DNA from 4 places in the Cytobacillus firmus genome. Region 3 is predicted to be linked to each of the others. Evidence: riboswitches for the same ligand, from Rfam matches in the RefSeq annotation. Region 3 holds a riboswitch; each other region holds the start of a gene.
What was found. A riboswitch is a leader RNA that binds a small molecule or an ion and turns the genes downstream of it on or off. The one in region 3 is predicted to bind S-adenosylmethionine.
Positions count from the first base shown of each region.

Region 1: another riboswitch for S-adenosylmethionine. It lies ahead of NAF01_RS07950 (2,3-diketo-5-methylthiopentyl-1-phosphate enolase); the one in region 3 lies ahead of NAF01_RS10535 (Na+/H+ antiporter NhaC family protein).
Region 2: another riboswitch for S-adenosylmethionine. It lies ahead of NAF01_RS03595 (LLM class flavin-dependent oxidoreductase); the one in region 3 lies ahead of NAF01_RS10535 (Na+/H+ antiporter NhaC family protein).
Region 4: another riboswitch for S-adenosylmethionine. It lies ahead of NAF01_RS22180 (methionine ABC transporter ATP-binding protein); the one in region 3 lies ahead of NAF01_RS10535 (Na+/H+ antiporter NhaC family protein).

Region 1 covers NZ_CP098323.1:1,522,865-1,530,749, reverse strand. The annotation lists gene NAF01_RS07980 (electron transfer flavoprotein subunit alpha/FixB family protein) at 1-92, opposite strand, end outside; gene NAF01_RS07975 (electron transfer flavoprotein subunit beta/FixA family protein) at 105-932, opposite strand; gene NAF01_RS07970 (aspartyl-phosphate phosphatase Spo0E family protein) at 1,163-1,396, opposite strand; gene NAF01_RS07965 (1,2-dihydroxy-3-keto-5-methylthiopentene dioxygenase) at 1,684-2,217, opposite strand; gene NAF01_RS07960 (methylthioribulose 1-phosphate dehydratase) at 2,272-2,907, opposite strand; gene NAF01_RS07955 (2-hydroxy-3-keto-5-methylthiopentenyl-1-phosphate phosphatase) at 2,904-3,566, opposite strand; gene NAF01_RS07950 (2,3-diketo-5-methylthiopentyl-1-phosphate enolase) at 3,559-4,791, opposite strand; SAM riboswitch class I at 4,877-4,980, opposite strand; gene NAF01_RS07945 (pyridoxal phosphate-dependent aminotransferase) at 5,068-6,240, opposite strand; gene NAF01_RS07940 (carbon-nitrogen family hydrolase) at 6,385-7,173, shown strand; gene NAF01_RS07935 (DUF2087 domain-containing protein) at 7,204-7,785, opposite strand.
Region 2 covers NZ_CP098323.1:666,367-674,251, reverse strand. The annotation lists gene NAF01_RS03620 (gluzincin family metallopeptidase) at 1-530, opposite strand, end outside; gene NAF01_RS03615 (alpha/beta fold hydrolase) at 742-1,464, opposite strand; gene NAF01_RS03610 (GNAT family N-acetyltransferase) at 1,730-2,623, shown strand; gene NAF01_RS03605 (RNA polymerase alpha subunit C-terminal domain-containing protein) at 2,784-3,074, opposite strand; gene NAF01_RS03600 (ATP-grasp domain-containing protein) at 3,249-4,205, opposite strand; gene NAF01_RS03595 (LLM class flavin-dependent oxidoreductase) at 4,221-5,270, opposite strand; SAM riboswitch class I at 5,379-5,482, opposite strand; gene NAF01_RS03590 (hypothetical protein) at 5,820-6,392, shown strand; gene NAF01_RS03585 (NUDIX domain-containing protein) at 6,622-7,029, opposite strand; gene NAF01_RS03580 (hypothetical protein) at 7,062-7,448, opposite strand; gene NAF01_RS03575 (flavin-containing monooxygenase) at 7,501-7,885, opposite strand, start outside.
Region 3 covers NZ_CP098323.1:2,063,228-2,071,112, reverse strand. The annotation lists gene NAF01_RS10550 (Dph6-related ATP pyrophosphatase) at 1-525, opposite strand, end outside; gene NAF01_RS10545 (AAA family ATPase) at 591-3,725, opposite strand; gene NAF01_RS10540 (exonuclease SbcCD subunit D) at 3,722-4,867, opposite strand; gene NAF01_RS10535 (Na+/H+ antiporter NhaC family protein) at 5,040-6,326, opposite strand; SAM riboswitch class I at 6,413-6,517, opposite strand; gene NAF01_RS10530 (DUF421 domain-containing protein) at 6,676-7,260, opposite strand; gene NAF01_RS10525 (cold-shock protein) at 7,377-7,577, opposite strand.
Region 4 covers NZ_CP098323.1:4,381,362-4,389,246, forward strand. The annotation lists gene uvrB (excinuclease ABC subunit UvrB) at 1-573, opposite strand, end outside; gene NAF01_RS22155 (DUF2198 family protein) at 967-1,203, opposite strand; gene NAF01_RS22160 (alpha/beta-type small acid-soluble spore protein) at 1,353-1,628, shown strand; gene NAF01_RS22165 (M20 family metallopeptidase) at 1,783-2,991, opposite strand; gene NAF01_RS22170 (MetQ/NlpA family ABC transporter substrate-binding protein) at 3,278-4,105, opposite strand; gene NAF01_RS22175 (methionine ABC transporter permease) at 4,124-4,774, opposite strand; gene NAF01_RS22180 (methionine ABC transporter ATP-binding protein) at 4,764-5,795, opposite strand; SAM riboswitch class I at 5,954-6,055, opposite strand; SAM riboswitch class I at 6,156-6,254, opposite strand; gene NAF01_RS22185 (DMT family transporter) at 6,327-7,241, opposite strand; gene NAF01_RS22190 (MocR-like pyridoxine biosynthesis transcription factor PdxR) at 7,372-7,885, shown strand, end outside.

The DNA of each region.
Region 1 (7,885 bases), 540 kb from region 3:
CTGCCGGCCCCGAGCAATTCAAGGGAAACCCCCTCAATTTTCCCATCATTTTGTTCTATGAATACCCATACTCCCCGGTACTCATCCATCATGTAAATCCCCCCCTATTTATTACTGTTTGGCTGCAAAAGCTCACTTTTATCATTAAGAAGCTCCATCAGCTGCTGAATCTGTTCGTCTGCATTCCCTTCCAGCCTTTTTCCGCCTTCCGGCTTTGGAGGGGTAAACATTTTACCCACTATCGTAGGAGATCCCTTCAACCCCAGCTGTGTCCGATCTACACCTTCAAGGTCATTAACAGACCAGATAACCGGCTCATATCTGGCAGCTTTTATCATATTAGGCATAGGGGAATATTCTATGCTATTAATCTCTTTTTCAACGGTCAGCAGGCAAGGGATTTGAGCTTGAATTAATTCATATCCGTTCGTGATTTTCCTTTTGATCAGAATCGTTTTTTCACTTTCATTAACTTCAGCTACTTCGATCACATTGGTGACAGGCGGAATATCGAGCCGCCTTGCTATACCTGGTCCAACCTGGCCGGTATCTCCATCAATGGCATGCTTTCCGCATAGAATTAAATCCACAGGCATATCTTTTGAAATACGTTCTAAAGCTTTAGACAGAGCATAGCTTGTTGCCAGTGTGTCGGCACCGGCAAATGCACGGTCAGAAATTAAAAATCCGCGGTCCGCCCCAATTTCGATACTTTTCTTAATAACTGCCACGGCCTGAGGAGGTCCCATGGATAAGACTGATATGGTGCCTTTTCCCAGGGCCTTTATAATTTTCACAGCCTCCTGCACTGCATGAGCATCATAAGGGTTCAAAATGGCAGGAGCACTGCGCCGGTCAAGGGTATTGGTTTTGGGATTGATTTTAATGATTTTTGTATCAGGCACTTGCTTGACACACACAACTATGTGCATTTTTTACTTTCCCTCCTCTTAACTTAAAGCTTGTATGAGTATTGAGCATTTAAGAAATTAAAAAAGCTTTGTATTACGATATATGATTCTCTAAAGAGGCATAGTACTTCTTTAATGAATTAATATGTTTATTACTAGAATTGCAGCAGACTGAAAAAAAAAGAACCCTTCACGGATCCTTTTTGACTTCCTTTTTATATATGCTCAATAAATATACTCAGTTATTTTAATTATACAACTGCTTTCTTCCATGATAGAATCATTTCCCTAAATGAAACTCTCATACTTTTCTTTTGTTCCTTCTCCCGTTTAATAAAGCATTGATATTCAAAAATCAATTGATCGAGTTCCTGGCTGCAGCGAACCGTTTCCTGGCTAGCCATTCCGTTTTTTCTAGCCGTTTCTATCATTTTTTCCCTTTTTTGCTGGATTTCAGTCAGCAGCTGTATTCTTTTATTGCGCAACTTTCTTCCTCCTAATCCTATCCCTTTTATCCGATATAAATGTGTCTACTTGAAGCATTATTACAAGAATTTCTATAAATGTAAATAGATTCGCAATATTAGACAATCTTTTTCCCAATTAATTTTAATCGACAATAATCTCATATCAGCCCTATTGGCTTTCGACACCTTCTGCTAATTAAAACTACTTAAACCAACAGTATTTGATAAAAAACCTGATGTAAAAAAAATCCATTTATTATAGCGGAAAAATAAAAAACCCAATGCCGGAGCAATGGGTCAACAGATTATTGATGAACTTCCTTTTCTTCATAAATTGGCACCCATCCTTCTGCAGATACAAAGATTCGGATGGCTACTACCTTTCTGTCATCCTGCAGAGTAAAATAATGACGAATGTTTTCAGGAACGGATATTAAATCGCCGGGATTCAGGAAAACCTCAAAAAATTCCCCATCTTTTCCTTGTATAATAAAAACCCCGTTGCCGCTGACTATAAATCTCACCTCATCGTCTGTATGATGGTGTTCCCGCTGGAAATTTTGAAGAAGCTGTTCCAAATTCGGCGTATTGTCTGAAAGGGAAATGACATCCTGTGCCCTGTATCCTCTTCTTTCTGAAATATCCTTAATTTCTGCAGCAAACGTATCCAGGATTTCTTGTTTTTCATCATTGGAAAGCAAATATCTCTCCCGGAGGCTTTCAGGCAATTTATCTATTGACCATTGCTCATAAATAACCTCCTGTTTTTCCAGAAAAGAAGCAACTTCTTCCTGATTCCTGATTTCTTTTTTTGAATTTTGAAATACGATATATGCCAAACTGATCAACCCTCTCTATTAAAATTTTTTTCTGCATTATTTTGAACTATTGAATTACACTACTTTTGATAATTGTTTGGCTCTATGTTCCAGAAGCTTTAGCTGATATCGGAACAGAAATTCTGAAGCCTCCAGGATCTTTTTAGCCTCAAAAGAGGTTTTGCCCCATACTGTAATTCCGTGGTTTCTAATTAAAATTGCACCTGAATCTTCATGTACATGGGAAGAAAAACACTTTGCCAGCGCAGGAATATGCGCATAATTAGGAATAATCGGAATCCTAAGGACAGCATCCTCTTCCCATTTATCAAATGCTTTAATGAGCTCTTGTCCTTTAAAGGTTACTGCCTCCTGGTCGCCATAAATTTCTGAGATGACGTTATTATCAATTGTATGTACATGGAGACTGCATTCAGCTTCTGTTCTTCTGTATATTTCCGTATGCAGAAGTGTTTCAGCGGATGGCTTTAAATCGGTTTCGCCCACCGGCCGGCCAAATTCATCCACCAGCAGAAAGTCTTCTGCAGTCCGTTTCCGCTTATCCTTTCCGCTTGCAGTTACAAGGAATTGAAGCGGGCTTGCACTTACTTTAATAGCCAGATTTCCGCTTGTTCCCATAAACCAGTCCCTTTCCGCGAGCTCGGCTTTAATATCTGCAAGCTCATTCCATTTTTCCTCAAGTCTGCTCATACTGTCACCTCATTTAAATTTTTTAAGACTTCAATGCAATCATAGAACGTATCAAAAGAATTATGTTTAAGGTTCATTTCTTTGCTTTTCTCCAGCAGCAGGTCTCTTGCTATGACAAAGTCCGCCTGTTTTGCAGCCTCAAGGTCAGTTACAGAATCTCCTATTACCACTTTAAATGTGTCCTCATCCTCTAATTTCCTCATAATGGAAGGCTTGCAGCAGCCGCAACTATTTTCGCATTTTTCATCACAGCTATGGGGCCATAAAATTTTTATTGTGTCCCCGCTAAAATCTGAACCATTGCAGAACACTGCTTCAAAGGGTCCATACTTATCCAAAACGGGAGCTACAAAAAAGTCTATTCCCCCGCTCACTATATAAAGCGGTATATCTTTTTCTGCCAGATAATCGACAAACGGCTGGAATCCCTCTCTTATCTTTGCATTTTTTAAGATGAAATCAGTAAGATCACTTTTCAGATTGCTTGGGAGAAGGGAAAACATCTTTCCTACTCCCTCTTTAATAGAAATTTCCTGCTGCAGGACTTGATTTTTTATCCCCTCCCATGGAGAAGGAGCAAAATGCTCCATAATATTAATGATGTTATCTTTTTCTGTAATAGTTCCATCAAAGTCGCAAAATACCGCTATTTTAGCCATTCTGTACAGCCGCCTTTTTGTACCCCCACAAATCAATCGCTCTTTTTAATTCAGGGAAGTCTGATGGAGCATCGGCTAAAGAAGCTCCCTTTAAAGTTAAATCAATCGCCTGGCGGAATGCCAAACCGCCTCCTCTTGCCCCATCCGGGTGCCCGTGTACGCCGCCTCCGGCATTGATGACACTGTCTGTTCCGAAGTCTTCGAATAGCAATGGAACTAAACCCGGATGGATGCCGGCTGAGGGTACCGGAAAAGTTCTTTTGCAAAAATCCATCCCAGTCAGGCTATCCGCAATTGATAATGCCTGTGTTTTTTCAAGGGCTACTGACCCATAAGGTGATGGGAAAAGAGACAAGTCTGCCCCTGCATACCTGAGCAGTTTGCCCAAAAGCAAAGGATAGGAGATCCCATAAACACTTGAAGCTGAAAGGGCTCCGCTGACTGCAGGATGTGCCATGATAGGCAGTTCAATCTCATCATCTTCCCTCAAAGCCTGCAATACATCGAGCCCATAAGAGAATACATTGAAAAGAAGAAGATCAGCCCCAAGACTGGATGCCTTTCTTGCCTTATCTCTTAATTCAAACGACCTGCCTGTTAAATTTACAGCATATAAGGTCCGATGGCCCGTTTCTTCATAAACCTGTCTCAAAACCTTTTTTCCTTCCTTTATCCGCGCTTCTGACGGTGTAAGGCTGTTTTCAAATAAAATTTCATCGTCTTTTACAAGGTCTATGCCGCCCAAGGCCTGTTCCCGCAGCTGTGAAGTCAAAAAATCCATATCTTTGCCGAGCACTCCTTTGAAGATGCTCATCAGAAGAGGCCTGTCATATACATTCAATTTTCCCCTTAACCCTTCAATCCCAAATCGAGGTCCGGGGAAAAAATTTTTTAATTCATTGGAAAACTGTAAATCCAAAAGTTTAATCTTTCCGTCCAGTGACAGTTTCCCAAAGACTGTTGTTAATATTGCCGGTAAATCCGGACTAAAATTTACAGCAGGATAGGCGATCTTAATAATTGCTGCTGTTTCCTTACTTTCTGCATCTTTTGTAAAGGTTTCAACAGAAACGACCCTGCCTTTATGCTTCTCCAGCTGCTGCTTTTCAAGCTCCGGCAGATGGGTCCATGATCCCACCGTTAAACCTAAAGCAATTTCCTCCGCTTTTTTCTCCGGATTATGTTTTTCATCATGTATTAGGTACACTGCAATAATTTCGCTCATGAATCTTCTTCCTTTCAATATCAAAGAATGAGAAAAATAAAAAACCTCTTCAAATAAGAAGAGGTTAGCATAGCAATCTAACATCTTCTTATCTTTCAGCTATAAGCTGCAAGATTTAGCACCGTGCTTAAGTTTAAGTCGGTTGCCGGGCTTCATAGGGCTAGTCCCTCCGCCTGCTCTTGATAAGAAAACGAAATCTATTATTCAGTTAATTTAGAAATTTAATTAGAATTATGACAGTGCTTAATACATTTGTCAATTTAATTTTTGAAAAAATTAAAATAGATCTAATTTTTGTATTCGCCTTACCGCTTCTTTAAGTCTTTCTTCAGATGTCAGCAAACCGGCTCTCACAAATCCTTCTCCAAATTGGCCGAACCCATTGCCTGGTGCAACTGCAATATGCGCTTTTTCCAGGAGATACTCAGAAAACTCTTCAGATGTAAATGATTCCGGGACCTTAAGCCATGCAAAAAAGGAGCCTTGAGGAGCTTGTACATCCCACCCGATTTCCCTGAGACCGGAAATGAATGTATTTCGTCTGGATTCGTAGATCGAATTCAACTCTTTTACACAATCCTGTGAGCCTGACAGAGCAGCTGCCGCAGCTTCCTGAACAGCTCCAAACAAGCTGACGTAAAGATGATCCTGCATCAGGTTCAGTGCTGCAATAACGCTTGCATTTCCAGCGGCAAACCCTACTCTCCAGCCAGCCATATTAAAGGTCTTTGAAAGAGTATAAATTTCAATTCCGACCTCTTTTGCCCCTTCTGCCTGAAGAAAACTTACAGGTATTTTTCCATCAAATCCAATTCCGCCATATGCAAAGTCATGAACGGTGCAGATACCATGCTTTCGGCTCAATTCGACTGTTTCTTGAAAAAAATCAATGTTTGCCACTGCTCCAGTAGGGTTATTTGGATAATTAAGAAACATTAATTTGGCTGAATTAAGCTTCTCAGCTGGCAATTCACTGTAAACAGGCAAGAAGTTATTTTCCTCTCTCAGAGGCATTGTTAGCATTTTTGCTTTAGCAAGCGCAACTCCTGACCAGTAATCAGGATATCCCGGGTCCGGAACCAATACGCTGTCCCCGGGATTTAAAAGGCATTGAGGAATTTCAACAAGCCCTGCTTTGCCTCCAAAAAGGATGGCTATTTCAGTATCGGGGTCCAAATCCACATTATATTCCCTTTTATAAAAGTCAGCTGCTGCCTTTTTAAAATACGGGTAACCCTGAAAAGGAGAATACTTATGATTTTGAGGGTTTTCAGCTGCACTTTGAAGACGCTTGACAATATGCTCCGGGGTAGGCAGATCAGGATTTCCCTGTCCCAGGTTGATGACATCATGACCCTGTTCAAGCTTTTTCCCCACCTTAGCTGTCAATGAGGCAAAAAACTGTTTTGGCAGACCTTTTAATAGTTCTGATTGCGGATAATTAATCAAATTGATCACCTGCTTAAAAAAAATGATTGAAAATATAGTCACAAATGATATAACGTAAATGATAAGTTGTAAAGTAAAATTTAGAAAATTTCTATCTATCGGACTAATCATAACATAAGGAAAAGATGATTGCGGGGGAGTTAAATGAAATTAAAGGTTGCCTGTTTACAAATGGATATTACCTTTGGAAAACCTGAGAAGAATTTTATAGCGGCTGAAGCCATGATTCATAAAGCGCTCAAGTCTAATCCGGAAGTTTTGGTACTTCCGGAGCTTTGGACGACAGGCTATGATTTGACCAGATTGGATGAAATTGCGGACCAGGATGCAGCCTTCGCACTGGCTTTTTTGAAAGAGATCGCTCAAAAAAATAAGGTTCATCTGATTGGCGGTTCTGTTGCAAAGAAAACAGCTGAGGGCATTTACAATACGCTGCTGATTGTAGATAACAATGGAGACCTTATACATGAATACAGCAAGCTGCACTTATTTAAGCTTATGAATGAGCATCTCTATTTGAAAGGAGGGTCAGCCAGAGGAGAATTTTCTCTGGACAATAGAAAATTTGCAGGAATGATCTGTTATGATATCCGTTTTCCTGAGTGGATACGGACCCATACAGCGGAAGGGGCAGAAGCTTTATTCGTAGTAGCACAATGGCCATTGGCCCGGCTTTCCCATTGGCGTACACTTTTGATTGCGCGCGCCATTGAAAACCAATGCTATGTCATTGCATGCAACCGTTCCGGCTCTGATCCTGCTAATGTCTTTGCAGGCCATTCGATGATTATAGATCCTTGGGGTGATGTGCTTGCTGAAGGCTCTGAAACCGAAGAAATCCTGCATGCTGAAATTGACCTGGATAAAGTGAAGGAAGTCCGCAGCTTAATTCCGATTTTTGATGACCGCAAACCGGATTTTTACCGTGGATGACATTGCAGAGGACCCTGTCAGGGCCCCTGCTTACCCTTCTATTTTTGCCCACATTTCAGGAGGGTTTAACTCGTAAATTCCATTTTCACGGTACATATAATGGTTGATTATAAATTCTCTGCGTATAGTAGCATAGTCTTCATGAAACTGTTTGATATATTCGTTAAGCTCTTTTTCTTGATATTTTTTGCCCATTTTCAACCCTTTAATTAAGTGCTCAAAAACCATAAGTTTCTTCTTTCTCTGGGCTGGAATGTTCTTCAGCTTTCCATCCCGTGTAAAGAAATTTTCAATAACCTTCTGGTTTTCTGAATTTAGTTCCTCCATTTTTTTAACCTCCTCTTTGTCTGCCAATTTTTCAAGAACACCTGACTGTTGTTTCAGTACAGATTCATTCAGGTAAAAATAAACAGTATTTTTATCTCTCCTTTGATAAACAAGGTTTATTTCCCGCAGTTTATTTAGGTGATGCGTAATAGTAGGAGGTGTTAAGCCAAGCTTTCCGGCTATCGCCTGGCCATGCAGCGGCCCTTTGGCAAGGAGAAAAACAATCCGGATTCTGGTGGGGTCTCCCATAGTTTTATAAAAAGCTACTAAACGATTTAATTGCATAATACCGTTCCTCATTTCGATTGTCATCTAATTAGATATTAATCGAATATATTCCTCTCGTCAACAAAATTTAAAAAACAAAAAAATCACCGTAAGGGGT
Region 2 (7,885 bases), 1.4 Mb from region 3:
ATTGGAATTGTTTTATTGATGTCGAAAAAGTACTTCATAATCTTATGAGAGTGTGATTTTTGTTTCCCATACTTATCTTCCATATAAGTAGCAAAACCCTCTTGTGTCAAATAGCCCATACCTGAATCAAAGTTATTCCCATAACCAAGTAAGGAATGGGTCAATTCATGGACAAGGGGATATTGATTTTCCTTAACGGAATAAAGTTTGAGTTCCGATCTTAACCCCCATGATGCTTGGTTTCCTTTATTAAGAAATACATTTATTCGCTCGGATGGAGCATAGTTAGTATGAATTGAGTTCTGAACATCATCATATGCATCAAGGAGTTCTTCTTTTATAGATTCTACTTTTTCTTGTGGAACCTTTACTGTATTAAAAATCTGAAAGGTTATTTTACCATCTGCTGTAACGGCGATATTTTCTTCATTTTTTTCTTTTTTTACTTTTTCTTCAGGAACAGCTGCATCTCGAGTGCATGCTGTTAATAAAAATATTGATATGAGACAGATGACTCTAAATCTAAGCATATTATTCACCTCAGAAAAAACAGTATCTTCCAAATATACGGAATTAAAATCTGAAAGTTTCATTTTTGATAAAAAATACAACCATCTATTTGAACTCCAATTTGTTTCTAATTTTATTACTAAAACACTTTTAATTTACTTTTATTTATCAACAATCTCCCTCGATTGTTTAAATAGAAAAAAAGCTGCCTGATTAGCAGCTTAACTTGAACTACTTCTCAATTAACTTTTTTATCGCCCAGACCACCAATTCCGGTTCGTCATTTTGTATGTAGTGGGCACTGTTTTCAGCAATGACCAATTCGCCATCTGAGGATATTTTAAGAATCTCTCTCTGCAATTCATTCCATAACTTTTGGGATTCCATGGAATAATGAGCTTTCTTACCCGCTGAAAGAACAATTAATGGTACATTTAACTTTTGCCTAGTGTCTTTTAACTGCTTTAAACTTTCCATAAATTCATCATAATTTCCTTCGTAAACGAATTGCTTGTTATATGCTTGCTGAAAATCTTGTGACATAGCAGGGAGAAATCGTTCTCTGTAATCTTCGGGAGTAGAGTCAATCAAGACTAGTCCACAAACTTCATTTGGATATTCTGCAGCAAACATCCGCATATTAACTCCGCCAAAGGAATGACCTGCTAAAATATAGGGAGGCTTAATCTTGGCTTCATTAAGCATTTCCTTTAATTCTTTTACCATTTCACGGCTGGTTCTGGGGTTAGAGCTTGATTCACTTTTCCCAAGTCCAGCTCTATCATAAATTAGTATACTAGAAAGCATTGAAATCTCCCTTAATACTGAATTCCAGGTCTTAGAAAAGTCTCCGTATCCGGCATCCATTATGACTGTTGGTTTTCCGTTATTTTCTCCCATTAATCTAGCGTATAGTTTACATTTACTTATAGGTATAAACATTTCCTTATCCATCGGTTCATTCCTCTCATTTTGCCAACTAACATTAGTTAAAATTTAACAATACTGAAACTATTATTCAACGATCCTCCCCGTTAGTAACATAACAAAAAGCCACCTGGCTTGGCAGCTTAATATTTAATGAATGATGTCTGGTCCCCCACCGACTTTAAAGCTTAAGGCACTTATTTTAAGTAAAGGCTGCTTATTGTGCTGCTGTATACCTATTCATTTTCTTTCGTTCATGTGTATTATTTTATTTAAGGGGAGGTATGTGTAAATGAAAATTGAGCGCTTATCAAATGGAAGAGTAGAAGATTTTTTAAATTACTGCAGGCTTCATAAAGGAGCAGTCGATTCTTCCTATTTATATGAAGATGATTTAAAACAATTTCAGAATACTGAAGAGAACCCAGCCTATTTAGCAATTGATGAAAACGGGAAAGTAAAAGCAGCCGCTTCCTTGATTATGGATGAATATGCGAAACGCGGGCGGAAATCAAGATTCCGCATTTTCCACTCTGAGATTGAAGATATTGATGTTTATAAAGGCTTAATGAACCAATTGTTGAAGTATAAAGAAGGCTACGATAAATATTTTATATTTATACCACTTGATAATAAGAAGCTGCAAAGCAATGTATCACAATTACAATTTACAGCAGAACGGTATTCGTTTATCCTTTTACGAGATCATTCACCGGTTGCGTCAGTAAATTTTCCGGAAAACTATGAAATCAAAAGTTATGAATCAGGGAAGGACGAAGAAATCTGGTGTATGGTCCGAAACACTGGTTTCGCTAAGCTTAAAGGGAGCGAAACACCAATGAGCCCGGACCAAGTAAAGAAAATGATGGCTTCTGATGACTATCTCGATGGCGGGGCCATGATACTCTACCATTATGAAAGGCCGGTTGGAGTGGTGAAATGTTCCGACGATGAATATGATGATATTCAGACGATGAATATCGGGTCTCTTGCCTTGATTCCAGAGTACCAAGGTAAAGGATTAGGAAGAATGCTCCTGCGGAAAGCTCTGCAGTTTGGATTAGACCAGTCATACAAACAAATATATTTATCTGTAAATGGAGAAAATGAGCAAGCAAAATCATTGTATTTACAAGAAGGATTTAAAGAGGCAGAAGGCTTTGTGTGTTACTCTTGCCATTTTTAAATACTTAAACAAAAATATGGCAGTCTGGAATTTTAACAAGAGGTTCCGGCTGTTATTTTTTTCACTCATAATGTTGCAGCCCACTATTCAATTCACTCCATAACTTCTGGGTTCCATAGAATAATGAGCTTTCGTACCCTGAAAAATAAGAGCCAGCGATTTATTCTTTAAATGATAGCCCTTCTTCTTCTAAGGAGGTTCTCATAATAGGCAGGGAAGCTGGTCCAATACCATGAAGTTTTAATATTTCTTTTTCTTTGTAATTTGATAGTTTTTCCAATGTATCTATTCCTTCGAATACCAATGCATTCCTTGCAGGAGCACTGAGTTTTGAAAGGAAGCCACTTTTGGGTTTATTCTCTTTATCACAGGCAGGGCAGCTTTTACACTCACTAGTTTTGTAAAATTTATGTCCCTTTTCACAAATCCTTAAACTTTTACCTGCTGCCAAGATAATTCCTCCAATCCTAGTCTAATCCTGTATTATCTATTATAAATCGTATATTCATTTTATAAACTATTCGTATTTACCGCCACCCTATTCATGACTTCCCTTTTCATTTAAGCTTCCCGATTGGTTAAAAAAGGATCGGCTGTAATGAACAGCCGATCTTTGAAATTCAATTTATACAGATGCTGCTGCAGCGTATTTTTCTTCTAGTATCTTCTTTAGGAAAGCAGCTAATTCGAGCATGCCATACTTACCGGCTTTCGCTTCCGCATCTGAATTATAGTTTGTGTTTGTATTAATATCATATGTAAAAATGTCACCTTCAGCATTTCTGATAAATTCGATTCCAGCGACTTGAATATCATTCCTGGCCAGAACCTCTTTATATTTTTCCAAAGTTTCGTCTTCAAATTCATCAATGATCTGGAACTTAGGCTTTTCTTCAACCTCTTCTCCTACGGGACAAAATAAGTCGCCAATCTGGCAGGTATCCGCCGGACAAAGTTCAAATCCTTCAGAAGTATCAACCCGGACAGCATAAACAAATCTGCCCCCAACAAATTCGCAGCGCGTGATATAGCTTTCAGGTGATTGAATATATTCCTGAATAAGAGTAATGCCATCTACCGGTTCTTCGAAGGAAGGGCCTTCCACATAAGATTTTAAAGCTTCAATACTATGGAATAATTGAACACCCAGACCTTTGCCGGCACGATTATGCTTTGTGATAAACGGCTGTCCGGCAAATGCTTCGGCTGCCTTTAGGATATTTTGTTTTCCAGCCGCTGCAATAGTTTTTGGAGTCCTCACACCAGATTTATTTAACTCCAAGTATTGTAAAACCTTACTTACTTCCAGCTTTAAAGCGTTCGTTCCATTAATCACCGCACGGTCATGTGCTTCAAGCCAGGCCAATACTTGTCCGGAAAATTCAGCCGCAAAACGGTGATCACGTGTATGAGAAGAAGCACTCATACGGCTATAGAAAATACCTTCCGGCGGTTCTGCCGATAAATCCAACGTTCCTTCGTCTAAATGCCATTCTTCATAAGGAACACCCAGTTCCTCCAATCTTTTTGTCAAATGGACTGTCCACTCACTATTTTCATGTATAACGTATACCTTGCTCACTATTCAGGCCCCTTTCTAGCTCTTTATTAAACTGCGTTTTTGTTCCACTAACGGCATAACGGTCTTTGCGAAGCGTTCCATTTCCTCCAGCTGAGGTGAAAATTGCAGCAACAGCAGGTCCAGCCCAACTTCTTCATATTGCAGGATCCGATCAGCAATTTGTTCTGGTGTTCCTACTAGATTTGGACGCAGACCTCTATTGGAAACAGAGTAATCCTGCAGCTGAATCTGCTGCTCCAGATGTGACTTTGTCGTGAAGTCCTTAAAGCCGGCATAACCGCTGGAATCCTTCACAGTCGTGATTTTTTCAAGCTCAGCGAGTGCCTCTTCTTCTGTCTCACGGCAAATAACATACGCTGCCATTCCGAATGAGCTGAATGGCACATTGCCCGCTTGTTGACGCCTCGCCTTCATATCGGCTATTTTTGTCTCAATCTCTTCTACCGTTCCGCCGTGCATCACATAAGCATCACATTTTTCGGCAATGGTCTGCTTGCCTTTTTCACTTTCACCGCCTGCATACAGAATCGGATTAGGCCGCTGAACAGGCTTAGGAGCAAGCTTTGTATCGTTTAAGTTGTAAAATTGGCCGGAATAACTGAAGGTATCTTCTGTCCATAACCCTTTTAACACATCAATGAACTCCTCGGTGCGGGCGTAACGCTCATCATGTTCTGTAAAAACACCGCCATACTGGCGCGCTTCTTCGGCCCACCAGGCAGAAACAACGTTAAGGGTAAAACGGCCATTGCTGATTTGATCAATATTAGCGGCCATTTTTGCTGCTACTGCCGGATTATGAAAACCGGGACGAATCGCGGTCATAATTTCAATTTTCTCTGTCACTGCGGCAAGCGCGGCAGCCGTGGACCAGGCTTCAAGAGAATCATGGCCCGGTCCTTTAATATCATTTAAATATAATTCCGCGATTAACGTAGTCGAGTATCCCCATTCTTCTGCCGACTGAATGACGTTTTTAGCATACTCAAAGGTTGGCGGCATACTTTCATCTTCGACATTCCGCAGCCATCCTCCAAAAATCGGCAGCCAGAAACCATATTTCATTTTTCTTTCTCTCCCTATCTTTCAAATATCTACTTTTCTTATCATTTAAGTAGGATTTACAAACAACTAAAAAACTCTCCTCCAAAGAAGAGAGTTTTTTATACTCTCTTCTCATCTTTCAAGCGATGCGCTTGCTGGAATTGGCACAGTATTCATCAGAACCTGCTGCCGAGGTTTCAAAGGGCCAGTCCCTCCACCTCTCTGGATAAGAAGAAAAAACTATTCAGCTTTTTAATTATTTAAAGTGATAATAATTTATATAGATCAAATTGTCAATTAAATATTTCTAAGCTCTAAATATTTTTAATACGCTTTATTTTCCCACAATACTTGCTGCAACGTTTTTAAAGTAAAGCACCCTTTACTTAAAGTGTATTTCAATCTTTTTTACGTTCTTCTCTTTCACACTCCCGAAAACTGTTGTTTTATTAAAAATATCAAAATACATTATATACTCAAGAGTCTTCCGACATTATGAATTCTTGTGAATATTTTCCTATTATAGAGCTAAAATATCCTTAAATATACTTTATAAGGGTGACTCGGTAAATGCCGGATAAGCGACTTGAGCAATTTGATCATATAGTGAGAATGGGAAAAGAGGGACAAGAGGCTTTAAATAAGTATTGGTTAGATTTTGAGCTTTATACTTCATTTGAATACTGGTTAATGGCATCTCTTCTTATAGGCCCTCTTATCTACCTATTTTTTAAAATTGATAAAAACAAAATATTTTTCTTTGGTTTCTATGGTTACAGTATTCATGTAATATTTGGATATATCGATTTGTTCTCAAAAAATTCAGGATATCTAAATTATCCTTTCCCAGTGATCCCCATGCTGCCAGGGTTAACCCTTGATTCGAGTTTCGTTCCTGTTACTTTTATGCTTGTTTACCAATGGACGATAAACCGGGAAAAGAATTACTATCTGTATATGATCATTACCTCTGCGGTTATGGCATTTATCTTTAAGCCGGTTCTGTTCGCAATAGGGCTAATGAGGCTTTATGGAAACACAAATTATATCTATCTATTTGCTGGTTATTTAATTGTCATAACGATAGCTAAATTTATCATGAGTGTGTTTTTGTGGACAGAGGCTAAATACAAAAAAGGATAAATGGATTTACATTCATCCTTTTTCCTTTTTAGCCAACCTGGACTTTGAGTTTTAAAGAAGAAGCTGCCTGGTTAAGCAGCTGTTTCTGGGTTTGCGAATCTTTATATTAATAACTGCCAGACTGAACGCTGCAGCTGTGTTTTTCATTAGAATCAAATTACCTTACTTTTATTAACTGGATTTACATCTTTCTTATATTTCATAAGATCCAGCACTTTTATAATTCCACTCAATAATCTTCTCTACAGAAAGTAAAAGAAAATAGAGTAATTAAAAAATCTCGATCTTCGGGGAAGGATAACTCTAAGGTTCTTAATTCCTCGAGACTCTTCCAGTCAATGTCATAAATTAGTTGATCAGGATCCTGAATGGCTGCTTTTCCTCCAATAATCTCCACTTCAAAATATCTTACTTCCCCGCTGCAGCTCACTTTATTGAAAATAGGCTGTATAACCTTCACCTCAAACCCTGTTTCTTCCCTTACTTCCCTGATGCAGCATTCCTCAAACGTTTCTCCTTCTTCCAAACCGCCTGAAGGAACAGACCATCGTTTCGGTTCGTCTGCTGCCCCCTGCAATACCATTAAAACCTTATCCCCTCTAATGCAAACTCCCGCCGAGCCAAGCCACTTTTGCATTTTAACTCCCCCATATTTCTTACTTTCGATAACTATTCAACACTATTAGTGCTATTTCTTTCATGAAAATCCTCAAGTGCTTCTGCAGCCAGCTCTAACGCTTTTATTCTTCTTTCCAAAAGTATCCTCTGGGGACTTCCATCTTTTAATTTGGCATAAGCGCTCTCTATTGAAGGTATTAAACCACTAAGAACTTTGCTGGCTTCTGCTAAATCCTCCCCGTTATAAGGATGGGGCCGCTGATTCCATACATTCTCCAGGACAGCCAAGCCGATGCAGCATGCTTTGTACCGCTTTTCTACCAGAGTAGTATTGGCACCTTTCTCAGTCATCTGAGTCAGGGCCTTTCCAAGTTTACCGATTGTCGATTGAAAGGATTTGATGGATTCCAATTTAACTGCATTTGATACGTTTTCCATGATAGGCGCTGTCCTCTCTTCATTTTGTTATAGTTTATATGACTTAATCATTCTATGTTCTATTAAAAAGCACTACACTAAGCAAATATTCCGCATCTTTCCCAACTCCACAAATCAAAGCGGATCCTCGCTGATATTGCCAGGGCAGACCTATAAAATAGAGCCCACATATTTCAGTCACTCCCCTTTTATGTACCGGTTTTCCTTCAGCAGAGACCACACCATCTATATGAATCCAATCGTATGAGGGAACAAAACCCGTAGTCCAGATGATACTTTCGAAGTTCCTCTGAGTCCCATCTCCAAAGAGAACTTCTGTACCACTGACCTGTAAAACTTTTGGCTTTACATCAACCTTTTTATTCTGAATGAGTATTTTCAGCTCTTTTCCAAAAATCGGGTCCTTCTGTTTCTGAAACCAGCTGCCTTTAATCGTA
Region 3 (7,885 bases):
GGGCTCACCTTCTATTTTGCTTACAAAGTCATAATCAAGTTCTTTGCCCAGCCAGGAATTGTCCAATACCTCTTCCAGAACCCGTATGACTTTGGCTTTATAGCCTGATACCACAAAGGCTTTTAAAGCCTTAAGACTATCCTTCTCCTCCATCCATAGAGGGTATACCGCATCCAATCCTGCTTCAGCCGCTGTTTTTTCTCCCCATTCACGGTGTCCATCCAAGTAAAGATCCCCATATGCAATGCCTGTAATCCCATATGTATCTTTTATTTTTCTTAAATCACTCACAAAACGTTCAGAGTAATCTTCAAAGGTACAATAAATAAACTCTGCAGGTATGGATAAACTTTTAGCCTGAAGCTGGATTAATTCCTTTTTTTCCCCATGCCCAAAGGTTCTGCCAATTTCCTGCGGAACCGTTGTCAGAAGACATGCAACCTCATACCCCTGTTTTACCAGAACATCCAGAGCCAGACAGCTGTCTTTGCCGCCGCTCCATGATAAAACGACTTTCTTACTCAAGAGTCATCACCAACTTTAATAGTATGGGAAAAAGGATAGGAGGTCTATCCTTTTTCCTCTGAATCCTAATTTAAAAATTGAAACTGTGTTCGGCTTCCTGTCTGGCTTGCAGTTACTTCCAGACGCGCATCTATCCTTTCCTTCAGCTCAGGAACATGCGAGATAATACCTACTAGCCTTCCGCTGCTTTGAATTTCGATCAATGCTTCTATTGCCTGATCCAATGATTCGGGATCTAGTGTCCCAAATCCTTCATCAATGAACATCGTCTCAAGAGATACGCCTCCTGCGTATTGCTGCACCACGTCTGCCAGACCAAGAGCAAGTGCAAGCGCGGCTTTAAAGCTTTCCCCGCCGGATAAAGTTTTAACATGCCTTTCCTGCCCAGTGTATTGATCAAACACAAGTAATTCCAGGCCGCTTTGTGCGTTGCCCTTTGAACGGTCTGTTTTTCGAAGCAGCATATATCTCCCGCTGGTCATCTTCGATAAACGTCCGTTGGCTTCCCTCAGTATATCATCTAAAAATGCCGCCAGGACAAAACGTTCAAAAGTAATACGGTAAGTGTTCTGCCCTTTGGAAATTTCATATAAGTGTCCGATTACTTTATACCTTTCCTCAAGGGTCTTCATATCTTCATTGATTTCTTTGATTTTTTGCAAAGTCTCTTCATTTTGCTTTTTCTTCATAAACAGATTTGTATATTGATCCTGCAGCTGTTTCAATTGATCATCGGTTTCCTGCAATAATAGCTGCAAGCTTTCCATGTCAGGTTTTTCAATCCCTTCTAAGAGTTCCACCAGTTCAGCGTATCTGTCTTGAATAGAACGGACTTCTTCCCGATATTCCCGAAGTTCACCTTCAAGCTGCCTGATTTGATCTTCTGATTTTTTGGCATCCCGATATTCTCCGTATACTTCAAAGCCCTGGTCCTTCATGCGCTGTACAAAATTCTGCCTTGCAGCTGCAAGCTTTTGCTCGTTTTTAACAGCCTGCTTTTGAAGTGTCTCGAGCTTTGCCTGTTCTGCCATATGAACCGACTTTGCATCTTGATAATTCTGCTGGGCAGTTTCCAGCTGTCTTTGCATAATTTCAAGTTTTTCAGCCGCTTTTTTAAAACTTGACTCGTAAGCTTCAACAGACCGCAGGTTTTCAGGAATTGTGTCCGTCATCCTCGCTAAGTTGCTTCTCTTTTCCGCATGCATAATGGCAGCGTCATTTATTTGGCTTTGCAGAAGGTCAATTTCTGCAGCCAGAGATTCTTTCATCTCCTGTGAATTTTCTAACTCTACTGTACAGTTTTCCAGTCTTGAAGATTTCTCCTTCAGTTCTGCATCAAGTGTCAGCAAATCCTTTTTTTGATCGGCAAGTGTATTTTTCAGCACAAGCAGACTTTCAGGTTTAAAATCAGGACGGTGCTTCTGTATTTGGGCTTTTAATTCCGCTAATCCACTTTCACTGGAATTCAGCTGAGACCGAGCTTCATAAAATGCAGACTCTGCTTTCGCTTTCTCTGCTTCCATTTCAGCTGCCTGTTTTTTTGCTTCCTTCAGATCTTTTTCATCAGGAATATCTTGAGGAGAGACAGCTGGATTTGGATGGTGTTCTGAGCCGCAGACTGGACATGCCTCTCCGTTTTGAAGCCTGTCAGCCAAGATTGATGCCTGTCCATGAAGCCATTTGCCCTCCAGTTCATCTACAAGCAGTTTGGCGTCAGTCAGCCTGGACGAAGTCTGCTCAAAATAACTTTTTTTCTTGCTGAATGCATTCAGTGATAAGAGATGCTCTTTATGAAGCTCTTCATATCTTTGAAGCCGTTCTATTTCGTCTGATAGTTTCTCCAGGTTTCGTTCATTCTCAAACTGTACGAGCCTGCTCTTTTCAATGTCCTGCTTTTCTGCAGCAAGTGTTTTTATTTGCAGATCAGCTTTTAGGAGGGCTTCATCTTTCTGTTTTTTTTGAAGCCTGAGGTTTTCAAGATTTTTTTCAAGAGAACGGACAAGCTTTTCCACTTTTGCATAAGAGAGAATATCCTCTTTCATACTTTGCAGGTGATTGACCTGTTCGGCAGCTTGTTTTCTTTCTTCCTCCCGGTTCTTTTCAGATTCCCATTTTTCTTGCTTTTCTTTTAGCAGAGATTCAAGAGTGCCTATTTTTTTCTGAAGTCCCTCAATATCAGCATGTGCTGCATCCAGATCTTTCTTCAGTTCATGACAGAGCTGCTCCTGCTGACTAAGCAGTGCTGCTTTGTGGGCGAGAGCGATGGCATTCTCTTTGACAGTATATTGGTCTTTCAGCTCTTCAAGCTCTTCTTTCCGTTGCTTAAGCTCTTCTTTCATCTTCAGCTGTTTAAGCACCATTTCTGCTTCATAGAGCTTTTGCTGAAGATGATCTCTCTGTTCCTTCTTTTTCCTGCCTGCTTCTGTCAGCTCGGCAAGACCTTCTGCCATCTCCTTAATTTCCTCTGCTAGGAGCGGCAAGAGCAGGGTGTCATTAACACTTCCTGCTTCGAGGTACGTTTTCAGCTCCCCGCTGTATACAGGCTGCACATGATTAAAGTATTGATCTCGCAATTTAATCTGTTCTTCTACCGCTCTTTTTAATTCAGTTGCATCTTCTTTAAGTTTTTCTTCGATGCGCTTGTATATTTGAGTATGGAATAACCGCTGCAGAATGATTTCCTTATCCTTGCTTTCAGAAGTCAGGAGCTTTCGGAACTCTCCCTGGGGAATCATCAGAATTTGCCTGAACTGATTGCTGTCAATGATCATAATTTCTTTTATCTTTTCATCAACATCCCTGACATTTGAAGCCAGGAGCTTTTGCTCTCCATTTTCATCATATATATACAGTTCTGCTTTTGCACTTACTGTTGTTGTCCCATCGCCCCGCTCTTTTTTCTTTTCCTGCTGAGGAGATCTTATAATATGATACCGTTTATTTCTTAAAAAGAATTCCAGGGAAACCTCGGTTAGTGTATTATTTTTGGCAAACTGACTCCGAAGCTCAGGACCATTTCGATCTTCTCCGCTTGCCTTTCCATAAATGGCATAGCTGATGCCATCAAAAATAGTGGTCTTGCCTGAACCCGTCTTTCCGGATATGACAAACATGGTCCGATTTCCAAGTTGGGTAAAATCAATGCTTTCACTGTCTGCATAGGGGCCGAATGCCTGCATCGTTAATTTTAATGGCTTCATTTCAGGGCCTCCTCCCTAAGCACTTTTTCAATCACATCCGTCATTACTTGCTGTTTATCTTCTGTAAACTCAGAAGTAGTCATTTGTTCATAGAATTGTTTAAACAGATCAAGCTCCGACTTTTTCTCTTCCTTCATCGATAAGAATGAGCTTTTTTTCTTCAAATCTGTAACGGCAATTCTTCTTTCCAGATGAAGAACATTCGGGTAGACCTGTCTCAGCTTATTAATTGGATCAAGCAATGCGCCTTCATCAAAAAGGGTGATTTTCAGGTAGTCATCAAGATTCTGTTTTTCATAGAATGCTGGATCCATCAATTCATCTAAATGCCCTTCGATTTCTCTCAAGTCTTTTTGGGGCTTCAGTGAACGGGTACGCAAATCAAATTCGCCATTTTCCTTCATTTCTATAATTGAAATCGATTTTTCCTGTTTGGCTTCTGAAAAAGAATATTTTAAGAGGGAGCCAGAATACCGAATTTTTTCATGCTTTATGGCATCAGGACTATGCAAATGCCCCAGTGCTGTATAAGAGAAAGGATCAAAGGAACTTGAATGGACACAGCCTGTTCCGCCGACTGAAAGGGTCCTCTCCGAATCACTGGTAGAACCACCCAGGACAAAAGCATGTCCTACAAGAACGTTCGGTTCATTATGATTCAGGTCCTTTTCAATTCTGCTCACAATTGCCTTCATTGCATCATCATGGGAGTGTACACGGTCATCATCAAGCAAATGCCTGACCATTCCGGGTTCAGCATACGGAACCAGAAAAAAGTTCACACCATTAATATGTACGGGCTTAAAATCATTTGACAGTTTTCCAGACAAGTAGAACTTGCTTTGCTTATACCAGGAGCTTCCAAATGACAGCCTCTCTGCACTGTCATGGTTTCCTCCTATGGCAACCACAGGTGTATTAAGCTCTACATTTATTTTAAAAAGAATTTCATTCAGCAATTCTACAGCATCAGTGGGAGGTACGGACCGGTCATATAAATCTCCTGCAATTACGACTGCATCCGGCTTTTCTTCTTCTACCACATCAATAAATTGATTCAAAAAATGGCGCTGATCTTCGGTCATATATACACCATGGACCAGCTTGCCCAAATGCCAATCAGCTGTATGGATAAATTTCATATCTTACACCCTCTTTTCCTTGCCTGAGATACTTTCTGCAATATTACCATTATACCAAATCAAAAAACGGCAGAGGCTCAGTAACATTTCACAGAACATTCGTTCTAATTATATCATCAATTATTTTTAAAACACAGCATTGTTCAAAGAAAAAAGAGCCCGGCAGGCTCTCTCATTTATTGCTTTTTAACTTAGGAAAGTTGATCAGAATGGCAATAATACCGAAAATGCCAATTAATATTGGATAAATGGAATATGCCATGATGCTCACCGGCGAAATGGCAGCGAGCCCCGAAGCAGCGAGCATCTGTGCTCCATAAGGGATAGTCCCTTGTACAAAGCAGGCAAATATATCAAGTATACTTGCTGATTTACGCGGGTCAATCTCATATTGGTCAGCAATTTTTTTGGCAAGCGGCCCTGCAATAATGATGGCAATAGTATTATTGGCTGTAGATAGATTGGTCACAGAGACAAGCGACGCAATACCAAATTCTGCTCCCCTGCGGGATTTTATTTTGCTGGTAGCCATGTGAAGCAAGTAATCTATTCCTCCATTAACCCGGATGATCTCCACCAATCCGCCAATGAGGATGGCAATAATCGCAAGGGTCTGCATACCGGCCATTCCCTCAGCAATCATCTGCAGGAATGAAACAAACGTATAGCTGCCGTCAGCAATTCCAATCAGGCCTGCAAGAAGGATACCCCCGCTAAGCACAAGAATAACATTCATGCCGAACAAAGCTGCAGCCAATACGCCAAGATAAGGGACTACTTTTAAGAAGTTGAAATCTCCGCTGGTCACGACGCTTTCCTGACCTGCTGTTAAAATTGCAAGAATTATAGCAGTAAGAACTGCAGCAGGCAGTACGATTAAAAAATTCACACGGAATTTATCAGTCATTCTCGTTCCCTGCGTCCTGACCGCTGCAATCGTCGTATCAGAAATGACAGAAAGATTATCGCCAAACATTGCACCGCCAATTATTGCTGCCATGGCTAGAGCTACTGTAATATCTGTCTCTGCTGAAATGGCTACACCAATTGGAGCAAGAGCAACAACTGTCCCCATTGATGTTCCCATCGATAATGAAATAAAGCATGCAATGATAAAAATTCCGACCATGAGCAGATTCTGCGGGATAAAAGAGAGTGCAAGGTTCACAGTCGAATCAACCGCACCCATTCCTTTAGCCGTAGCGGAAAAAGCCCCTGCCAGGATAAAAATGATGGACATTAATATAATATCAGGATGTCCAGCCCCTTTTGTGAATATCTCTACTTTTTCCATGAATGGCTTTTTTCTATTCATTGCGAGCGCAATTCCGGCTGCTGCGGATACAATGACAATAATTGGTATGCTGTTAAAATCACCAGTTGCTATACCGCTGCCAATAAAAATAAGCAGGAAAGCGGCTAGCGGCAATAAAGCCCATGGATTGCCCCTGTTTTTCATTGAATTCTCCTTTAATAATGGATTTTCCAAGCAAAATAAAAAGACCCCTTCAAGCAAGAAGAGATCTTGATCTATCAATCGTTCTCTTCTTATCTGCCAAGCATCAATGCTTGCTGGATTTGGCACAGCGCTCTGCAGAGCCCGCTGCCGAGACATCTTCGGGCCAGCCCCTCCGTCTCTCTTGATAAGTGAATAGTATTAAATTATTCTAAAATAACTCACGTTTGAAAATTATACAGGAAACTCGCTAAACTTCAAGTACTTTTTTCTTAATGGAATTGGAATTTGAATAATGCTTAAAGGGGAAAGACGGAAGTTGAAATATAAAAAGCCGCAATGCGGCTAAAAACTAGTGAAGATCATTAGAATTCGGCAGGGAATGTCCCTTTTTCAGCTCCTGAAAAATATCATCTGATGCTTGATGAGCAGGCTGAACGGGTGACTGCAAAATTATTTCTCCCATCAGCCTTTTAAATTCTCCTACTGTCAAAGGCTTTGCATCATCCATTAATTCATACCCAAGCTGTCCATTTGGCTCAAGTGTAGCCATTTTAACATCTGAAATTTTAGTAATACCGTTGGTTCTGAGCCTCATTTCCAGCTGATCTGCTGTAAAGCGCAATTTCCTCATATTTGCTGTTTTTAATTTCCCATTCTCAATCACTATTTTGGATTTGCCTGTAATAAATTTTTCAATGAAATTGTATTTCACCTGCAAATATTCCATTATAATTAGTGATCCAACAAAGATTCCAGCAGCCACGATGGTCTTCCATACACTTGTCTCAATGATAGGCTGAATGATAATGGAACCTATGGAAATCATAACTACCGTTTGCGCCAGCGTCATTTGGGAAATAGACTTCCTGCCTGCTACACGTAAAAGCAAAACTCCTGCTAAAACCAGAATCACTGATTGCCAGGCAAAATTCATCTGGATACACCTTCCTTTTTCTAATAGGGTATGGAACTGGTGGAGGAATATTCAAGTTAGCGCAAAATAAAACAGCCTGACCTAATGGCCAGGCTGTTTTTGTATGGGTGTGTCGATTATAGTTTAGTTACGTTAGCTGCTTGAGGTCCGCGTGCACCTTCAACAACTTCGAAAGAAACTTCTTGGCCTTCTTCTAAAGATTTGAAACCTTCAGATTGGATAGCAGAGTAATGTACAAATACGTCGTTTCCGTCTTCACCTTCGATGAATCCGAAACCTTTTTCAGCATTGAACCATTTTACTTTACCGTTTTTCATGAAAAAAATCCTCCTATTGGCTAGAAAAAGCCATGTGTAAATTCACCATATACACGCTTATTACTTTACGTTCATTACTCATCCAGACCATTGCCTAACGGTTGAAAAAGCAGCTAGCAAAATATAACACGATGCATAACGGCTGATTCAAATTTAGCACTTATAGAAATGATTGTCAACTATTCTGCGCGTCTTTGATAGCATTTTATCAAACTATTCCGTCTTTTTCGAGCGTAATAATTCCCAAGCTTATTAATAAAATCTCTACTAATTTATAGACAAGCAGACAAACAACTTATAAGGGGATT
Region 4 (7,885 bases), 2.3 Mb from region 3:
ACCGCGCTGGAAGTCGATATCATTGCGCTCATACTGGATGTCAACGAGCCTGTGAAGAAGCTGGTTCCTCTCAATCTCCATTCCGGTTCTGAGGGACAGCACCATTTCACGGTATTCTTCAGGTGAACCCAAACCATATATGCAGGAGACACTGGCAATAATAATGACATCATTCCGCTCAAACAGGGAGGAAGTCGCCGAGTGGCGAAGCTTATCTATTTCATCATTGATGCTTGCATCTTTTTCAATAAAAGTATCTGTAGAAGGTACATACGCCTCAGGCTGATAGTAGTCATAATAGCTGACAAAATACTCAACCGCATTGTTTGGAAAAAAGTCCTTAAATTCACTGTATAGCTGTCCTGCGAGTGTTTTATTATGGGCAATAACAAGCGTTGGCTTGTTTACTTCTTTTATGACATTCGAAATCGTGAAGGTCTTACCCGTTCCTGTCGCACCCAGAAGTGTCTGGTGTTTCTTGCCGGAATTGATTCCCTTCACTATTTCTTTGATTGCCCCCGGCTGGTCGCCCTGTGGGGAATATTTTGAGACTAATTCAAATTGATCCTTCACCTAAAAGCCTCCCGTTCAAATTACTTTTATCTATTTATTAATCACAAACCAGCATTGAAATAATTTAAGATCCGGGATGCACCGCTGATTTGTCAGTTTTTTACTCAAAACTCATATCATCATTCTACCACAAAGAGCCTAAAACAAACCAATAATATGCGAACGGATATTCGTTTTTGTGTTTTTACCAAGAAAATATTGCTTGGGAAATATGCCGAATTATTGAGGGGATTGTCGAAGAAAGGTTAATCAAACGTTTGATTGATTGCCTTCAGTTTAATCAAACGTTTGATTGAACTTCATTATAAGCTTATATGACGTATGCCTAATTACAGTTTTAACTCATTAAATAAAAAACCTGTCGATAGGTTTGTTCGACAGGCTCTGCAAAATTTATTCCGCACTTGGCTTGATTTTCGGCTTCAATTTTTGGGCATACCAAAACCCGACAGTCAGTGAAAGTGCGTCTAAAACGATTAAGGCAAATGAATTGGTGTAGCCTTTATATACAGAAGCAGCAATAAGCCCCACCGTCAGCACCAGCCCGATCACACGATTATAGCTGACTCTCGTAAAAAACAATACCAGCAGTCCAGGAAGCAGAAGAGCTGACAAGTATTTTAATGCCATTTAAAACACCTTCTTTTGATTTTTCACAAAAATTCAAGGTTTCTACCATTAGAATAGCTTTTCACCGGAGGATGTACAAGTTTTTTCAGTGTTAATCCAAACGTTCTTTCACATAATAAGAAAAAGAACTTATTATGGAGGAATGCATCATGGCCAGAAGAAAAAGACGCCCGCTAGTACCGGAATCAAGAGGTGCATTGGACCAGCTGAAAAATCAGGTAATGGCAAACCAGGGATATCATGTTGACAGAGAAAATCCTGACGCAGTGAAATATGAAATTGCTGAGGAGGCAGGTGTGCCTTTGAAGCAAGGTTATAATGGCCGGCTTACATCCAAACAGGCAGGCACTGTTGGCGGAAAGATTGGCGGCAGCATGGTGAAGGAACTTATCCGGATGGCACAGGAACGGATGAAGGAACAGTAGGCAAATGTGAAATTCGGGAAAAGGATGTTGAAATTAGGGAAACGAACACTTGATTTGAGGAAAAGACTCAGCAAACTAGGGAAACAACCCTCAAATATGAGGAAAACACTCACAAAAAAGAGGAAAAGCTATCCGCAAAAGATAGCTTTTGTTCTTATTCAGCAGCTTTTCGCTCTAAAAATTCCTGTTGAATGGATTTAAGCAGTTCCGGGTCCGTTACCAGCTTGAATGCTGTGAGAGCCAGCCCCTTTGCTCCTGTTATCAGCGCTTCATCACCTTTTTCAGATGCGGCGGCTTCCCGGAACGGAACTGTATGGGCAACAAGATCATCCGCACCAATTTTAATATAAGGATGAATGGTTGGCACCACCTGGCTGATGTTGCCGGCATCCGTCGAACCAATTCCATCCCGGTCCCCTTCCACTACGGTTTCCCCCAAGTCTTCAATCACTTCTTTAAACACCTGGTCATATGTTTTGTTTAACAGCAGGTTATCTACTTGGTTTTGAAAAGCAATCACATTCAGCTTGGCTCCTGTTGCCAGGGCTGCGCCTTCTGCGACAGCTTTAACCTTCCTTGTTACCTCATTTAAACCTGTTCTGGTTGAAGCACGGATGAAGAATCTGGCTTTTGCATACTCAGGGATAATATTTGGTGCATCCCCGCCATGAGTAATAATTCCATGGATTCGCACATCATCCTTCAATTGCTGACGGAGAGCATTTATTCCGTTGAACAGCTGAATAACTGCATCCAGAGCATTGATTCCTTCCTCCGGTGAAGCTGCTGCATGGGCAGGCTTTCCGATAAATTCGAAGTCAAGCGGATCAACTGCCAGTGATGAACTGGTCAGGCGGGTATGGTTTGATGGATGAACCATAAGGGCGGCATCAATGCCTTCAAGCAATCCATGCTTCACAAAGCTTCCTTTTGCACTTCCATTTGGCCCGCCTTCTTCCGCCGGGGTCCCCAATACTACTGCTTCTCCTCCGGTCTCATCAATAACCTTGCTCAATGCAATGGCTGCTGCCACACTTGTCGTGCCGATAATATTGTGGCCGCATCCATGGCCCAGCCCGGGAAGGGCATCGTATTCTGCAAGGAAAGCAATGGACGGCCCCGGCTTAGCGGATTTTTTCCGGGCCAGGAAAGCTGTTTCATGACCGGCCACTGCCCGCTCTACATCAAATCCTTCCTGCTCAAGAATGCCTGAAAGCAAGCCCGAGGCAAAAAACTCCTCATTCCCTATTTCCGGGTTTGCATGGATCTGGTGGCTTGCGGAAAGGTAAAGTTCCTTGTTATCATCAACATTCTTCTTGATTACTTCTTTCAGTTCGGATAGTGCTTTTACAGGTGCCGTCATTATTGTTCCTCCTTTTATAAAGTGAAACTTCAATCAGTGGGGGTTTTCCTTATCCCCCACTGATTGTTAGTCGCGTTCTAGTGTCGCTAAGATCTCCGCTAGCGCTTCGATCAATCGACACTACGAACCCGATTGGTTCAACTAAGCCTCTGCCTGCGCGTCGGCAAGTTTCACTGTATCTCACCAATCGGGCCTTTACAGGCAGTTTGACCCCCACTTATCCTCCTTTGATTCCTCTGAGTCTTGAAGTGGGGGTCTTACTGCCCGTTAGACTGCGATAAATTAATTACCAGCCAATATCACTTAATGGGATGAAAGTCGGGATCATGCTTCCGTCATATTCTTTCGTGATGAAATCAGCTACATCATCTTCCTGGTAAAGTTCTGCAATTCTCTTAAGCGTTTTGTTATCCTTGTCTTCTGTTCTGACAGCAATGATATTTACATAAGGTGTAGCGGTTTCGCTTTCAATAAAAACTGAATCCTTAGTTGGGTTAAAGCCTGCATCTACAGCAATTCCGTTATTGATTACAGATGCAGAGACATCTGGAAGGGCACGCGGCGTCTGCGCTGATACCATTTCTACAAATTCAAGGTTCTTCTTGTTTTCAACGATTTTATTCAAGTCCAGATTTCCGTCATAGTCCTCGGATAATTTGATCAGGCCGGCTTCCTCCAGTAAAAGAAGGGCTCTTCCGCCATTAGAAGCATCATTTGGAATGGCGATCTTGCCGCCTTCCGGAATGTCTCCTACAGATTTTACTTTCTCAGAATAAAGACCCATTGGTGCTAAAACAGTTGTCGCAATCGGTGTAAGATCCATATTATGCTCTTTAATAAAAGTGTCGAAATAAGCGACTGTCTGGAATGCATTTACATCAAGATCACCTTCTGCAAGAGCAACGTTTGGCTGTACATAATCAGAGAATGTAACAACCTCAATTTCAATGCCTTCCTTTTCAGCCTTTTCTGCAATAAAGTCCCAGATGCGTGTATCTGATCCGCTGACGCCCAATTTAACCTTCTTTGTTTCTTCTCCGCCAGTTGTGCTTGAGCATGCCGCAGTGAACACAGCCAATGCTAAAATAATGAATGATAAAAATAGTTTTTTCATGATGTGTTTCCTCCTAAGTTATCTTCTTCTGATTTTTTTGGATAAAATATTTCCGAATGACTGCAGGCCTTGAACCATGACCACTAAGATTGCAACGGTAATCAGCATGACGGTTGTATCGAATCTCTGATAGCCGTATGTAATGGCAAGGTCACCAAGGCCGCCGCCTCCGACTGCCCCGGCCATGGCTGATGCTCCGACCAGACCGATTGTCGCAATGGTGAAGCCTAATACCAGCGAACTGAGTGCTTCCGGAATCAGGAATTTAAGGATAATCTGTCCCGGTGTCGCTCCCATTGCTTCTGCCGCTTCAATGACTCCCGGATCAACCTCAAGTAATGAATTTTCTATTAATCTCGCAATGTATGGTCCTGCATAAAAGACGAGCGGCACTACGGCTGCAGCAGTTCCAATCGATGTTCCGACAATCATTCTGGTGATTGGGATGATGGCTACCATTAAAATGATGAATGGGACTGATCTGAAAATATTAATAATGCTGTTTATAATGTTAAAAACAACGGTGTTTTCCAGCAGATGCCCTTTCCTTGTCACAACAAGCAAAATGCCAAGCGGCAGTCCGATAAGAGCTGAAAACAGCAAGGAGAATGCCACCATTTGGACCGTTTCGATTAAGGCTTCGATGATTTTTTCCTGGTTAACTAGCACGTGATGTCACTTCCTTTATTGAAACTTTTTCCTGGCTGATGTACTGAATAGCACGCCTGATTTCACTGTCCGGACCCTGGAATTCGACAATCAGGTTGCCAAATGGAGTTCCCTGCAGTTCAGTAATATTTCCAAACAGGACGTTGAAGTCGATATTAAACTTTTTGGCAACCTGAGAAAGCAGCGGCTGTCCGGCAGAGTTTCCGACAAAGTTGATTCTAAATACCTTTTGAAGCCCCTCCTGTTTTTCAATCACTTGCTTAATGGAGTCAGGTATTTGATCATTCATAACCGTGCTGACAAAGTTTTTCGCTGTTGGGGTTTTTGGTGAAGAAAAGACATTGAAGACGGTTCCTTCTTCAATAATTCTTCCTGCCTCTATGACAGCGACACGGTCACAGATTTCCCTGATTACAGACATTTCATGGGTAATGATCAGAATGGTAATGTTGTATTCTTTATTTATTTTTTTCAGCAGCTGCAGGATCGAGCTGGTTGTCTGCGGATCCAGAGCTGAGGTTGCTTCATCACATAATAGAATGGAAGGCTGTGTTGCCAGCGCCCTGGCAATTCCGATCCGCTGCTTTTGCCCGCCTGACAGCTGATCGGGATAGCTATTCGCCTTGTCGGCAAGCCCCACGAATTCTAACAGTTCATGGACACGCTGTTTTATTTCATCCTTAGGGATCTTAGCCAGTGTGAGCGGCATCGCCACATTGGCAAACACGGTTTTGGAGTTTAAAAGGTTAAAATGCTGAAAGACCATCCCGATGTTTCTTTTCACTTCACGAATTTCTCTTACAGATAAAGCCGTCAGATCATGTCCGCTGACAATGACCTTTCCTGAAGTCGGCTTCTCCAGCCAATTGACACAGCGGATCAAAGAACTCTTTCCCGCACCGCTGAAGCCGATCACCCCGAAAATCTCACCCTTATTAATCTTTAAATCTATTCCATCCAGAGCAGCTACCTGCTGACCTCCGCTTTCATAGACCTTCTTTAAATTCTGAAACTCTATCATACAGCATCTCTCCTTTGATGGTGTCAGGTACCAATACCACTTTAATGAACTGGTATAGGTGCCTGTCACCTTTTGTTATCTAATTATTCCTATGCGAAAACTAAGAATTATATCCTGAAATTTACCCCTTCCGTCAGAAGAGGTTTTTTGAAATCCTCTCCTTATCTTCCAGGCTTTTCGCCTGCTGGATTTGGCACAGTGCCTTCTGCCTGCTGCCGAAGCTTCATTGGGCCAGGTCCCTCTGCTTCTCTTGATAAGAATTATTCATATGTTTATGAATAGAATCTTGATGTATTTTTCCGCGTAAAACAAAAACCCTCTTCTAAAGAAAGAAGAGGGCAGCATTTATCAATGGTCCTCTTCTTATCTTTCAAGCAGTGCTTGCTGGATTTGGCACGGTACATACTGTCCGCTGCCGAGGTGTCATAGGGCCAGTCCCTCAACCTCTCTTGATAAGAAGATTTTTAATATGCGGTTGTTAATATGTTTATTACTTTACCATCTTAAAGAAAAGGATGTCAATCATATTTTTCAAATATTTTCACTTGATTCATTTTCATAAATTTCCGTAACTTTTTTAGAGCTATCTTTACGGTGAATAATCACCACACCTGCTAGAGCGAACATCCCACCCATAATGGATAACATAGCCGGCACCTCCCCCAGCCAAACCCACGCAATGACAAACGCCATTGCTGGAGTCAGATATAGAGAGCTCACCGCTTCAGACGCTCCCCCTATGGATGCAAGAAAAGCCAGGGCAATATATGGAATTACCGTCGGAAAAATCCCCAAATAGAGGACACTTAAAGTGGATTCGGCCGAAGCATGAAAGATCTCATTTCCGAGCCCGGGAATATAAACCAGCATAAAAGCAGTCCCTGCCCATACTGTATATGATGTAAATGACAAAAATCCGTATTTATTTAAATATTTAGTCTGAAACACGAAATAGATGCTTTCTGAAATGGAAGCAAGGAGGACGAATAAAGTACCGGTTTGGATCACAAACCCGCCTCCTGTACCAAGCGATATTAGTGCGGCACCCGCAAAACTGACAGCGGAACCAATCCACCTTACTCTTCCAAACCTTTCCCTTAAAAATAAAGCAGCCAAAGCAGCCGAAAAGATTGGAGTCATTGAGACAATCAAGCTTGCCGGCCCTGCGCTTACTGTTTTTTCCCCCATATTCAGTGCTGTATGATAAACCGTAAAACCAAGGAATCCCAGCATAAAAATAGCAGGAAGATCCCTTATATCCGGAAGGCGCATCTTCGTCACCAGTGCGAGGACACCAAGTGCAATGGAGCCAATTAATAGCCTGAAAAGGGCAAGGTGTTCCGGTGAGTACGATTCAAGCCCAGCCCGGATTCCCGGGAATGCGGATGCCCAGAGAATGATAATAGAACTATGCGCCCCGATAATCATAAATTTTTTATTTGCCATCTTCATCCCCCTTATCAGCATTTCCAGCCATTATCAGTGCTGCTTTTCAGGATAATCAATAACTGATACAATGTCCTCAACCAATTAGAAAAGAATTTTGCCAGCCAATTTCATAAAGGCGGTTATATGGATGGACAAAGCACAATTGCCAAAATATCAGCAAGTTATGGAAACGATTAAAGGAAAGATTTCCAAAGGAGAATGGCCAATCGGAAGTAAAATTCCAAGCCAGCGGAAACTGGCTGAAGAGTTTGGAGTAAACCGAAGCACCATTATCACTGCTCTGGAAGAACTTGCAGCAGATGGATTACTAGAGGGGAAAACGGGGGTCGGCACAAAGGTTATTAATAATACATGGACTCTGCTCTCTTCCAGGCAGTCTGCCAGCTGGAGCGAGTATATCGATACAGGGATACACAGAGCCAGCGAAAAAATCGTTCAGGAAATTAATGACTTAGAAATGGACCCCGCTTTTATACAGCTCAGCAAAGGAGAGCTTTCCCCAGAAATTTTCCCTGTACAAACAATGCAGAAAGTTCTAAAGGAAGCTGCTGATGAATTGAGTGAACTCGGTTATGAGGAACCAAAAGGGTTTTTGCCATTAAGACAGGCAGTCAGTGAGTATTTGGCAGCATCCGGAATCT